DNA from 3 places in the Megasphaera sp. UBA4382 genome. Region 2 is predicted to be linked to each of the others. Evidence: riboswitches for the same ligand, from Rfam matches in the RefSeq annotation. Region 2 holds a riboswitch; each other region holds the start of a gene.
The links. A riboswitch is a leader RNA that binds a small molecule or an ion and turns the genes downstream of it on or off. The one in region 2 is predicted to bind S-adenosylmethionine.

Region 1: linked by a shared signal. The riboswitch ahead of B4H10_RS10470 (methionine ABC transporter ATP-binding protein) and the one ahead of B4H10_RS07215 (MetQ/NlpA family ABC transporter substrate-binding protein) in region 2 are both predicted to bind S-adenosylmethionine.
Region 3: linked by a shared signal. The riboswitch ahead of B4H10_RS05430 (MetQ/NlpA family ABC transporter substrate-binding protein) and the one ahead of B4H10_RS07215 (MetQ/NlpA family ABC transporter substrate-binding protein) in region 2 are both predicted to bind S-adenosylmethionine.

The regions. Positions count from the first base shown of each region.
Region 1 covers NZ_DGRS01000083.1:9,747-13,153, reverse strand. Annotated here, with positions in the region: gene B4H10_RS10475 (methionine ABC transporter permease) at 1-350, opposite strand, end outside; gene B4H10_RS10470 (methionine ABC transporter ATP-binding protein) at 331-1,374, opposite strand; SAM riboswitch class I at 1,459-1,560, opposite strand; gene hpf (ribosome hibernation-promoting factor, HPF/YfiA family) at 1,775-2,299, shown strand; gene B4H10_RS10460 (capsule assembly Wzi family protein) at 2,621-3,407, shown strand, end outside.
Region 2 covers NZ_DGRS01000061.1:21,350-24,756, forward strand. Annotated here, with positions in the region: gene B4H10_RS07200 (tryptophan transporter) at 1-69, opposite strand, end outside; gene B4H10_RS07205 (energy-coupling factor transporter transmembrane component T) at 83-766, opposite strand; gene B4H10_RS07210 (energy-coupling factor ABC transporter ATP-binding protein) at 768-1,577, opposite strand; SAM riboswitch class I at 2,025-2,119, shown strand; gene B4H10_RS07215 (MetQ/NlpA family ABC transporter substrate-binding protein) at 2,198-3,031, shown strand; gene metF (methylenetetrahydrofolate reductase [NAD(P)H]) at 3,062-3,407, shown strand, end outside.
Region 3 covers NZ_DGRS01000047.1:13,368-16,774, reverse strand. Annotated here, with positions in the region: gene B4H10_RS05440 (ABC transporter ATP-binding protein) at 1-660, opposite strand, end outside; gene B4H10_RS05435 (ABC transporter substrate-binding protein) at 747-1,793, opposite strand; SAM riboswitch class I at 2,093-2,190, shown strand; gene B4H10_RS05430 (MetQ/NlpA family ABC transporter substrate-binding protein) at 2,280-3,104, shown strand; gene trxA (thioredoxin) at 3,241-3,407, shown strand, end outside.

The DNA.
Region 1 (3,407 bases), on a different contig from region 2:
AAGTCGACATCGCGGATGCTCGTTTCTACGAGCCGGCTGAGGAAGGGAATAGCAACGATAGTCAGTGGTACACAGGCTGCCGTCGTGCCGATAGACGTACCGGCAATGAGGCGGGTCAGCGGGATGATGGCGACCATGAGGATGATGAACGGGATGGAACGGATGATATTGACGATAGTTCCGAGAATCTGATTGATTACCCTGTTTTCCAGAATGTGGCCTTTGCTGGTCGTAACCAGGGTGATGCCGAGAGGAATACCGATGATAGCAGCAATGAGAGTAGAAATGGACACCATGAACAGTGTTTCTTCGATACCCTGTATCATTAATTTAATGAGTTCTGGGGACATATCCTAAAACCTCGCTTTCAATAGGTTGCGTCTTAATATACGAATACGCTTCGGTCTGGGCTTTCATATCGCCCATGATGACGACAATCAGATAGCCGAACGGTACATCCTGGATATAGTCGATGTTGCCGTAGAGGACACTGACATCGAGATTGAACTTGCGGGCGACATTGACTACCAGTGGTTCGTTGGTAGCGGCTCCCTTGAAACGGAAGCGGACGAGCATATCCCGGTCCGGCGATGGCTGATTGGTGACGCCCAGTTTTTTGATGCCTTCGGGCAGTTCCATATTGATGACTGATTTGACAAATTCTTTCATCGTTTCTGACTGGGGATTGGTAAAGACGTCGATGACCCGGCCCTGTTCTTTGATGACCCCGCCTTCGATGACAGCCACGCGGTCGCAGATTTCCTTGATGACGGCCATTTCGTGGGTAATGATGACGATGGTGATGCCCAGGCGTTTGTTGATGTCTTTTAGCAGTTCCAGGATGGATTTTGTCGTCTGCGGATCCAGTGCCGATGTCGCTTCATCGCACAACAGGATTTTCGGATCGCTGGCCAGGGCGCGGGCGATGCCGACACGCTGTTTCTGGCCACCCGAAAGCTGGGACGGATAATTGAACTGACGGTCTGTCAGGCCGACCAGTTCGAGCAGGGAATCGACCTTGCTGCGGATGACTTCTTTGGAAGCGCCAGCCAGTTCCAGCGGAAAAGCGATATTGTCAAAAACGGTACGGGACGACAGCAGATTGAAATGCTGAAAAATCATGCCGATGTTTTTGCGTTCGGCCCGCAGCTGGCTGTCGGACATGGCCGTCAGTTCCTTATCGTCGATGATGACTTTGCCCGTCGTCGGTTTTTCCAGCATATTGATGCAGCGGACGAGCGTCGATTTGCCGGCACCACTTTTCCCGATGATGCCGAAAATTTCGCCGTCATGGATAGTCAGTGAGATGCCTTTCAGGGCCTGGACGTGCGTTTTGCCGCCGTAGGTCTTGGTAATGTTTTCAAAGGTAATCACAAGATCAACTCCTTAATGGATACACCTGGAGGTGCTGATAGCATAAAAAAGCCGTCAACAGATGCTGACGGTACGTATACAATCATTTCATCTGCCGGATAGAAATCCGTTGGACTTGGCACCTTCCCGCTATGGGGGGTTGCCGCAGCGTCATAGGGCCATTCCCTCGGCTGCTCTGGATGAATAGGTTATGTAATTGCTGAGTTGTATACTAACACTAATAGGAATCCTTGTCAATGTTATTTGTGTAAAAAATTGAATGCCGTTCGAAAAAAATATTTCATCGTCAAGCAGGAATTTACCTTTTTATATCGAATACTTAATATATGAGGAGCAGGATATCCGGATTTTAAGCATGGATGGTCCGGAACGAAGTTTCTCACGAAAGGAAGGGATTTGTATGGCAACAATCGTAAGAGGCAAGAATTTAGAAATTACACCGGCATTAAAGGACTATGTACTGAAACATGAAAAGAAAGTAACGAAGTACTTTGAAAATGAAGTCAATGTCCAGGCTCTTCTTTCCGTCGAAAAAGATCGTAAAATTGCTGAAATCACCTTGAAAGTAGATGGTGTCGTTCTTCGTGGCGTCGAAGCCAATGACGATATGTACGCCGCCATCGATCTGGTTTACGACAAAATGGTACGCCAGATCCACAAATATAAAACGAAGCTGGCACGCCGTATGAAAGGCGGCTCCTTCCATGAAGGACTCGTCGAAGGACCGGCTGCACCGGAAGAAAACTTTGAAATTGCCCGGGTCAAGAAATTTGCAGCCCGTCCTATGGACGTAGAAGAAGCTATCCTGCAGATGAATCTCGTTGGCCACGATTTCTTCGTTTTCCTCAATTCGGAAACGGAAGCCATCAACGTCGTATACAAACGGAAACATGGTAAATATGGCCTGATTGAACCGGAATACTAAGCTGAATCATACAGGGGCTGTGGTATCGCAGAAAAAGGGTACCACAGCCCTTGTTTTTTTTTTTGCCTTTCAATCCCGTATTTACATAGATATCGCAATGTGTTCTAATATAAGGATGTTACCTTAACTTTGCATAAGATTTTTTCATGTCAGATAACTTGTATTATGTGCCGATTTTTTGTATGATAAGAGTTAGCTTCAGAAATTTTTAAAAAAATGTTAAATTTTAATATTTTGTTACTATTGCGCCCTCCCGATGCTTATGTAATCGACATATGTCATCGGGGGGTAAATTTGTATATCCAGGAAGAGACCGAGGCGATGACATTGAACATAAAATATCCCGCATGGCTGATGAGCACGGCCTGCCTGTTCCTGACGGTGACATCGGGAGTACAGGCAGCTCCATCCGTCACCGTCAATGTACCGGTAGACAGCGTCTACTATTCCTATATTGATAAGCTGAGTGCCATGGGGTATTTGAAAACCATGCCCAATGGGGCCCGACCGTATAGCCGTCTGCAGCTGGCCCGCTGGGTAAGAGAAGCACAGGAAACGGCAAAGAAGCGTCCCATGCCGTCCTATCTGGCCGATGAAACAGAAGCCATGGCCCAATACGTCGCACCTGAACTAGCGGTACTCGATGGAAATAAGCTTCAGGACCCGGTACGACTCCGTGACGTATCCCTTCAGGCCGGCGTTTTGCACGGCAACGAACAAACATATCGCTATGGACAGGGGATGAGTGCAGGCTGGCAGCCCTTTTCCCACCAGCAGAATGGGTATACCTATGGCCGCGATGGAAACGGCATCCTTTCAGCGGAAATTTCCGGGAATATTGATCAGAACCTCGCGTTGTCCATCCGACCCCGTGTCAGCTACGACCGGGATAACAAAGGCAGTGTCACCCTGGAAGAAGGCTATATCAAGCAGAAGATGGGTATATGGAATCTGGAAATTGGCCGGGAAGCCTTTCGCTGGGGACAGGGAGAAACGGGCAATCTGGCACTGGGGAACAATATGCGCCCTCTGACGACGGTGCAGCTTCACTACAATGAACCCCGTAAAACCGGGGGATTTTTCCGTTTCCTGGGAGAACGGGATTTCC
Region 2 (3,407 bases):
AATCCAGCGGAATTGTCCACCCTGACGGTGATGAAATTCTAATGTGCTGATATCTTCAATATGTTTCATTTCCCGTTCCCCCTCAGACTATGCCAAAAATACGCATATACACGACAAGTACACTCACTCCCACGAATAAAGCCATAACGGCATAGTCACAGCCGGCTGGCCGTACATTTGCCATAAAGCTATGTTCATTATTGCCAAACCCCCGTAATTCCAAGCTCAGCGCCATCGTTTCTGAACGCCCCAGGGATTTAAGCATCAACGGCTGAATGACACCCATGTAATGAATGCATTTCTTAAAGACATTACCTTTTGTTGAAAGCCCCCGGCAGGCCTGTGCCTCCTGAACCGTTTTGCTTTCGGCAATGAAATCGGGGACAAACCGCAGTGCTGCTGTAAACATGAACGCATATTCATATGGAATATGGATTTGTTTGACCAGCGCCGCTGTCAAATCCTGCAGCCGCGTTGTCGTGAGAAGGATGATAAATACGATGGTCATCGCCAGCATCCGAAGTCCCGTAACGTAAGCCGATTCGAGAGAACCGCCTCCCAGAAGTTGTACCACTGCCAGGAAAACAGCAAAGACAGCCAGGCTCATGGCAGCCTTAAAGTTGCGAGCTATATTGCCGGTAAAGCCCAAAAGGACTAGTTCGATGACGACCAGGGCTGCCAGAGGGCCTGGCGTGTGCAGCACGAGAGCCCAGAACGAAAAAGCAACAGTGCCTAATAATTTTGTTACTGGTACAAAATGTTTCATCTTATTTCCCTCCCAGACGCTGCAGCATGGCTGCCGTAAATTCATCAACGGACTTGCAATATGGAAGTCCCGCTACAGCCTGAGACAACGTCACGGCATCAGGCCGGTTCAATCCTAATTCATACAAGTCTTCTCTTTTCGTAAACAAATCCTGTGGTGTCCCGTCAAAGGCTTTCGTATGATGTCCGATAACGATGACCCGCTGACAGTATTCGGCAAATATATCCATATCGTGGCTGATGATAAGAATGGTAAGTCCATCCCGATGAAGCCGGGATAAAAGTGCCATGAGCGATTTTTTATCGGCACTGTCCTGGCCACTCGTCGGTTCATCGAGGATAAGGTACTGTGTGTGCATGGCAATGGCCGACGCAATGGCAACGCGTTGTTTTTCTCCCCGGTTAAGATTGGGTGGATAAGCTTCTGCCAGATGTTCCAGCCCTGTAGCCTGCAGCGCTGCTGTAACAGCCGATGCAACCTCTTCACGGCTGCGGCCCAGCTGTTCCGGTCCATAAGCTACTTCCTGCCGCACAGTCGGTCGGAACATCTGCCGTTCTGGCCGCTGGAATACATATCCGATATAGGGACTGCGGGCTGCCGCTTCTTCATCGTTGATTCTTTTCCCATCGAGGAAAATATCTCCCGATACGGGTTTTTCAAGACCCATGAGCAAGCGGGTTACCGTCGTCTTCCCACAGCCGTTGCGGCCGCCCAGGCCGATAAATTCACCGGTACCAATCGTCAGGTTCATATGTTCCAATACAGGTGTACCGTCTGTGTAGTGGAACGTCACATCTCTCATTTCCAGCATTCCTGTTCATCCTCTCTTAAACAATAAAAAAACCTTTCATCCCTCTAAAGGGACGAAAGGTCTGATTCTTCCGCGGTACCACCCACATTGGCTTATAAAGCCCATCTCACTATGTACGGCCCTCAAAAAGAGCGATACACGTTTCTTTGATAGCGGTGGAACTACACCGTCGAACCCTACTTGGTCACCGTTCAGGCCGCATCTCCCGAATCCATTCCCTGTACGGACCGGCGCCGAACTCTCACTGCCATCGGCTCGCTGTAGCTGTCGCTGTACACGTACTCGTTTCGTTCATCGACAATACTATGTAGATTACTTGTAATTATACGGCTTTTTTTCTTAAAGTCAAGAGAAATCAGCCAATCTTTTTTCTTCCTTGACAAATTCTGCAATCATGGTAAAATAACTTCAACAATTTCATTACGTACTGTCTTATGACGGTATATACATTTATCCAGAGTGGCGGAGGGACGGGCCCTATGAAACCCGGCAACCGATAATACGGTGCCAATTCCTGCGGAAGAAATTCCGGGAGATAAAGAAAATCACTGTACTCTTTCTCTTTCGGGAAAGAGTCTTTTTTATGCCCTCTGGAGGCTTTAGATTACAGGAGGGATAGTATGAAACAATGGAAAGTCTGGATAACCGCTGCTGCCATCGCTATAGGAGCTGCAGCTGTTCTCATGACCGGCTGCGGAGGACAGAAACCGGCCGGTGGCCGGGAAGTATCTCAGAATGTCAAAATTACTGTCGGTGCATCACCGGTACCACATGGGGAAATCCTGAAAGAAATCAAGCCCATGCTCATCGCCGAAGGAGTAGACCTGAACATTATCGAATTCACAGATTATGTCAAACCGAATCTGGCCTTGCAGGATAAAGAACTAGACGCCAATTTCTATCAGCATGAACCGTATATGGAAAAATTCAACAACGAACACGGTACGGACCTGGTTGCCTTGTGCAAGGTCCACGTTGAACCTATGGGCATTTATTCCCATAAAATCAAGGAACTGGCCCAGCTTGGACAAAATGCCAAAGTCGCCATCCCCAATGATCCTACAAACGGTGGCCGTGCACTTCTCGTACTCCAGACAGCCGGCCTGATCAGCCTGAAGAACGGAGGCAGTATCGCATCTACCGTGCAGGATGTTGAAAAAAATGACAAAAACCTCCAGTTCATCGAACTCGATGCCGCCCAGATTCCCCGTTCCCTGGATGATGTAGATATCGCACTTATCAACACCAATTACGCTCTCGAAGCCGGACTCAATCCGCTACAGGATGCCTTATTCACCGAATCCAAGGATTCGCCTTATGCCAACGTTCTGGTCGTACGCCGCGGTGATGAAAATCGTCCGGAAATCCAGAAACTGGCAAAAGCACTGCAATCACCGGAAGTAAAGAAATTTATTGAAGAAAAATATAACGGAGCTATTATTCCCAGCTTCTGATAACACTATTTCATGACGAGGGGTATGTAGATGAAAACTTGTGATTTATTTTCTAAGAAAACTGTTTTTTCCTTTGAAGTCTTTCCGCCCAAAAAAGAAATTCCCGTTGAAACGGTCTATCCGACACTGGAAAAACTGAGCGGTCTCCATCCGGATTTTATCAGCGTCACCTGCGGTGCCGGCGGCAAAGGAGGAAATCTCACCGTAGAAGTCGCTTCCAAAATCAAAAGCCTGAACTGCGAAACGGCAGCCCATCTGCCCTGCATCAACCTGGACAAAGATGAAGTACTGGATACATTGCAGAAATTACGGGAACACCGTATCGAAAATATTCTGGCCCTGCGCGGAGATAAAACGCCCGGCATCGAACCGAAAT
Region 3 (3,407 bases), on a different contig from region 2:
CTGCGGCGTCCCGATCTGCTGAATAACACCATTATTCATGACAGCGATGCGATCTGATACAGCCAATGCTTCTTCCTGGTCGTGGGTTACATACACCGTCGTAATGTGGATATGACGCTGGATTTTCTTTATCGCATTCCGCATTTCTACCCGAAGTTTGGCATCCAGATTGGACAATGGTTCATCCATTAGGAGTACTTCCGGCTGAATGACGATAGCCCGCGCCAGGGCAACCCGCTGCTGCTGGCCGCCAGAAAGAGCCGCAGGCATACGGTCCTTTAAATGGTCAATTTTCACAATTTTCAGTATGTCGTCTACCCGTTTTTCTATATCGCCTTTCCCGGCCCCCCGCATCTGCAGTCCGAAAGCCACATTGTCCCGTACCGTCATATGGGGAAATATGGCATAGTTCTGAAACACCATGCCCATATTCCGTTTCTCTACAGGCACATCATTGATACGCTTCCCATTCAGCCGGATTTCCCCTTCTTCAATAGAGTTGAACCCGATAATCATACGCAGTAGCGTCGTCTTGCCACAGCCCGATGGTCCCAGCAGAGTAAAAAACTCCCCTGGCTTAACATGAAGAGACAATCCCTTTACTACCGTATTGTCCCCATAGCGTTTTACCACGTGATCAATATCAATGGATACGCTCATTTTCTCTTCCTCCCTATAAAAAATGCGGCAGGACCCGCTGCACTGATACTGAGTTTCCTGCCGCAAACTGATGCAAATACAATCATTTATCTGTTATTTTCGAGATGCTGGTTCCACATCGACACGATATCCTGTTTATGATCCGATACCCAACCTTCATCATAGTTGGGGAACAGATGAATCTGATCAATAGGCGTCATATACGAAGCCAGCTCGATATTTTTGCGAAGCGGCCGCACCGTCAGTTCCTTACCAGCCATTTCCTGAATCTTCTGTGAAATCATGTAATCGACAAATTTTTTAGCGTTTTCCGGATGTTTGCATCCTTTGATAATCTGCACCGATTCACCAGGGAAAATAGCTCCTTCTTTCGGGAATACGACTTTGACGGGAGCGCTGTTGCGGACATAGGTAGCTGCCGGGTCTTCCCAAGTGAGGCCTACCGTATATTCCCCATCGGCAACGCCTTTGTGGACAGCGCCGGAACTGTTCAGCATCTTGCCATCGAGATTCTGAATGAATTTATCCACATATTCCCATGCTTCCGGACTCATAGGATCACCATTTTTTCCTTTGGCATAGAGCATAGCCATGAGAGACTGGAATGCCGAACTGGAATTAGCCGGGTCGCCAAAGGCGATCTTACCCTTTAATGCCGGATTCAGCAGGTCATCAAAGGTCTCGATTTTCGTGTCACCAGCCAGATTCGTGTTGACGATAAGGACGGTAGGATCAGCAAAAGCTGGTGTGAAATATCCCGTCTTATTGCGGAACGCTTCCATCATATTTTTATCTTCCGGCGACACATATTCCATGAATAAGTCTTTCTGGGATTCCAGCATCGTCTGATCTGCTGCCCAGAGGATATCGCCCTGTGGATTGCCCTTTTCTGACGAAACGCGTTTTAATAACGGTCCCGTACCGGCTACGACGACATTGACTTTGATTCCCGTATCTTTTTCAAAATTAGGAATGACCAGATTGTTCAGGCTTTCGCTACGGGCCGTATACACCGTAAGCACCTTATCATCACTGCCAGATGCACTCTTCTGACCACCTCCGCAGCCAGCCAATGAAACCAGTGTCGCCGCTGCAATCGCCAAGGTAATGATTCGTTTTGTGATTTGTTTCATCTTTCTGCTCCTTTCGCTTTACCAAATTCCGAAACACGTATTGCGCACTTTTATTGTACTGTATTCATATATATTGTCTATCCGGTAAAAGATAAAAAACATCTAATTTTCTTAATACATCCTATTTTTTCACATATAGTATATGTCATTTTTTATAAAAATTATCATATATTTCAATTAGAAATAATACGGTGCATTAAAAAACGGTATTTTTGCGGTCTGTATTTTTAGATATAGAAAAAACTAATACTTGACAAGAGAAAAAAACTATGCTAATATCTGCATCATCAACTGAACACGTTTCATCAAGAGCAGTCGAGGGAATGGCCCGATGACACTGCGGCAACCGCCATAAGGTATGGTGCCAACTCCATCGGATTATTCCGGCAGATGAATCATAAGATTAATAAAGCCGTCATCTGCATGACGGCTTTTTTGTTGATACGGACTTATTTTTTATACACACTCAGGAGAGGGGTACGAAACATGAAATCATCTATTAAAAAAATCATTTCCGCCGGCCTAATTGCAGCTATCTGCGTATTTGCTGCCGGCTGCGGTTCCAGCAATGACAGCAAAGGCGACCAGGCAAAAAAAGAAATTAAAGTAGGGGTAACAGCTGGTCCTCATGCAGAAATCATGGATGAAGTAGCGAAAGAAGCTGCCAAACAGGGGATTACCATCAAAGTCGTAGAATTCAACGATTATGTACAGCCTGATAAAGCACTGGCCGAAAAAGACCTCGACATGAACTCCTACCAGCATCAGCCGTACCTTGACAATATCGTCAAAAAGCAGGGCCTGAAGCTCACGTCTGTTGGAAAGACGATTCTCATGCCTATGGCCGTTTATTCACACAAATATAAATCTCTCGATGAAGTTGCTCCGGGCAGCAAAGTCACCATTCCGAACGACCCGTCCAACGGCGCCCGTGCCCTGCTCCTCCTGCAGCAGGCCGGCCTGATCAAATTGAAGAACGGCGATTCCATCGAAGCTTCCGTTGCTGATATCACAGAGAACCCGAAAAATCTGAAATTCGTCGAACTCGATGCCGCCCAGACGCCGCGTTCTCTCGATGATACAGACATCGCCTGCGTTAATACCAACTACGCCATTCCGGCCGGTCTGAATCCGAAAAAAGATTCCATCCTCGTCGAATCGATTGAATCGCCCTACGCCTGCGTATTCGCTGTCCGCCAGGGTGATGAAAACAACGAAACATACAAAAAAGTCGTTCAGATTTATCAGTCTGAAGCGATCAAGAAATTTATTAACGACAAATATCAGGGAACCATCCTGCCTGCATTCTAATAGCCGGCAAAGCGGTCCGTCACATCGGTGGCGGGCCGTTTTTTATTGGGACAACTATTGAATTTCTAAAATTATTAATATGTTTCATTAAAATATATCGGATATTCTTTATTATTTTTCTCGTAAAATTTGACAAATGTGTGATATAATAGAAGTGTCTTACAGACAATACGCATACCAAAGGAGTGAATCATATATGGAATACACATTTACCAATGATAATTTCAATCAGGAAGTCCTGCAGTCCGATAAACCGGTCCTCGTTGATTTCTGGGCCACCTGGTGCGGTCCCTGCCGTATGGT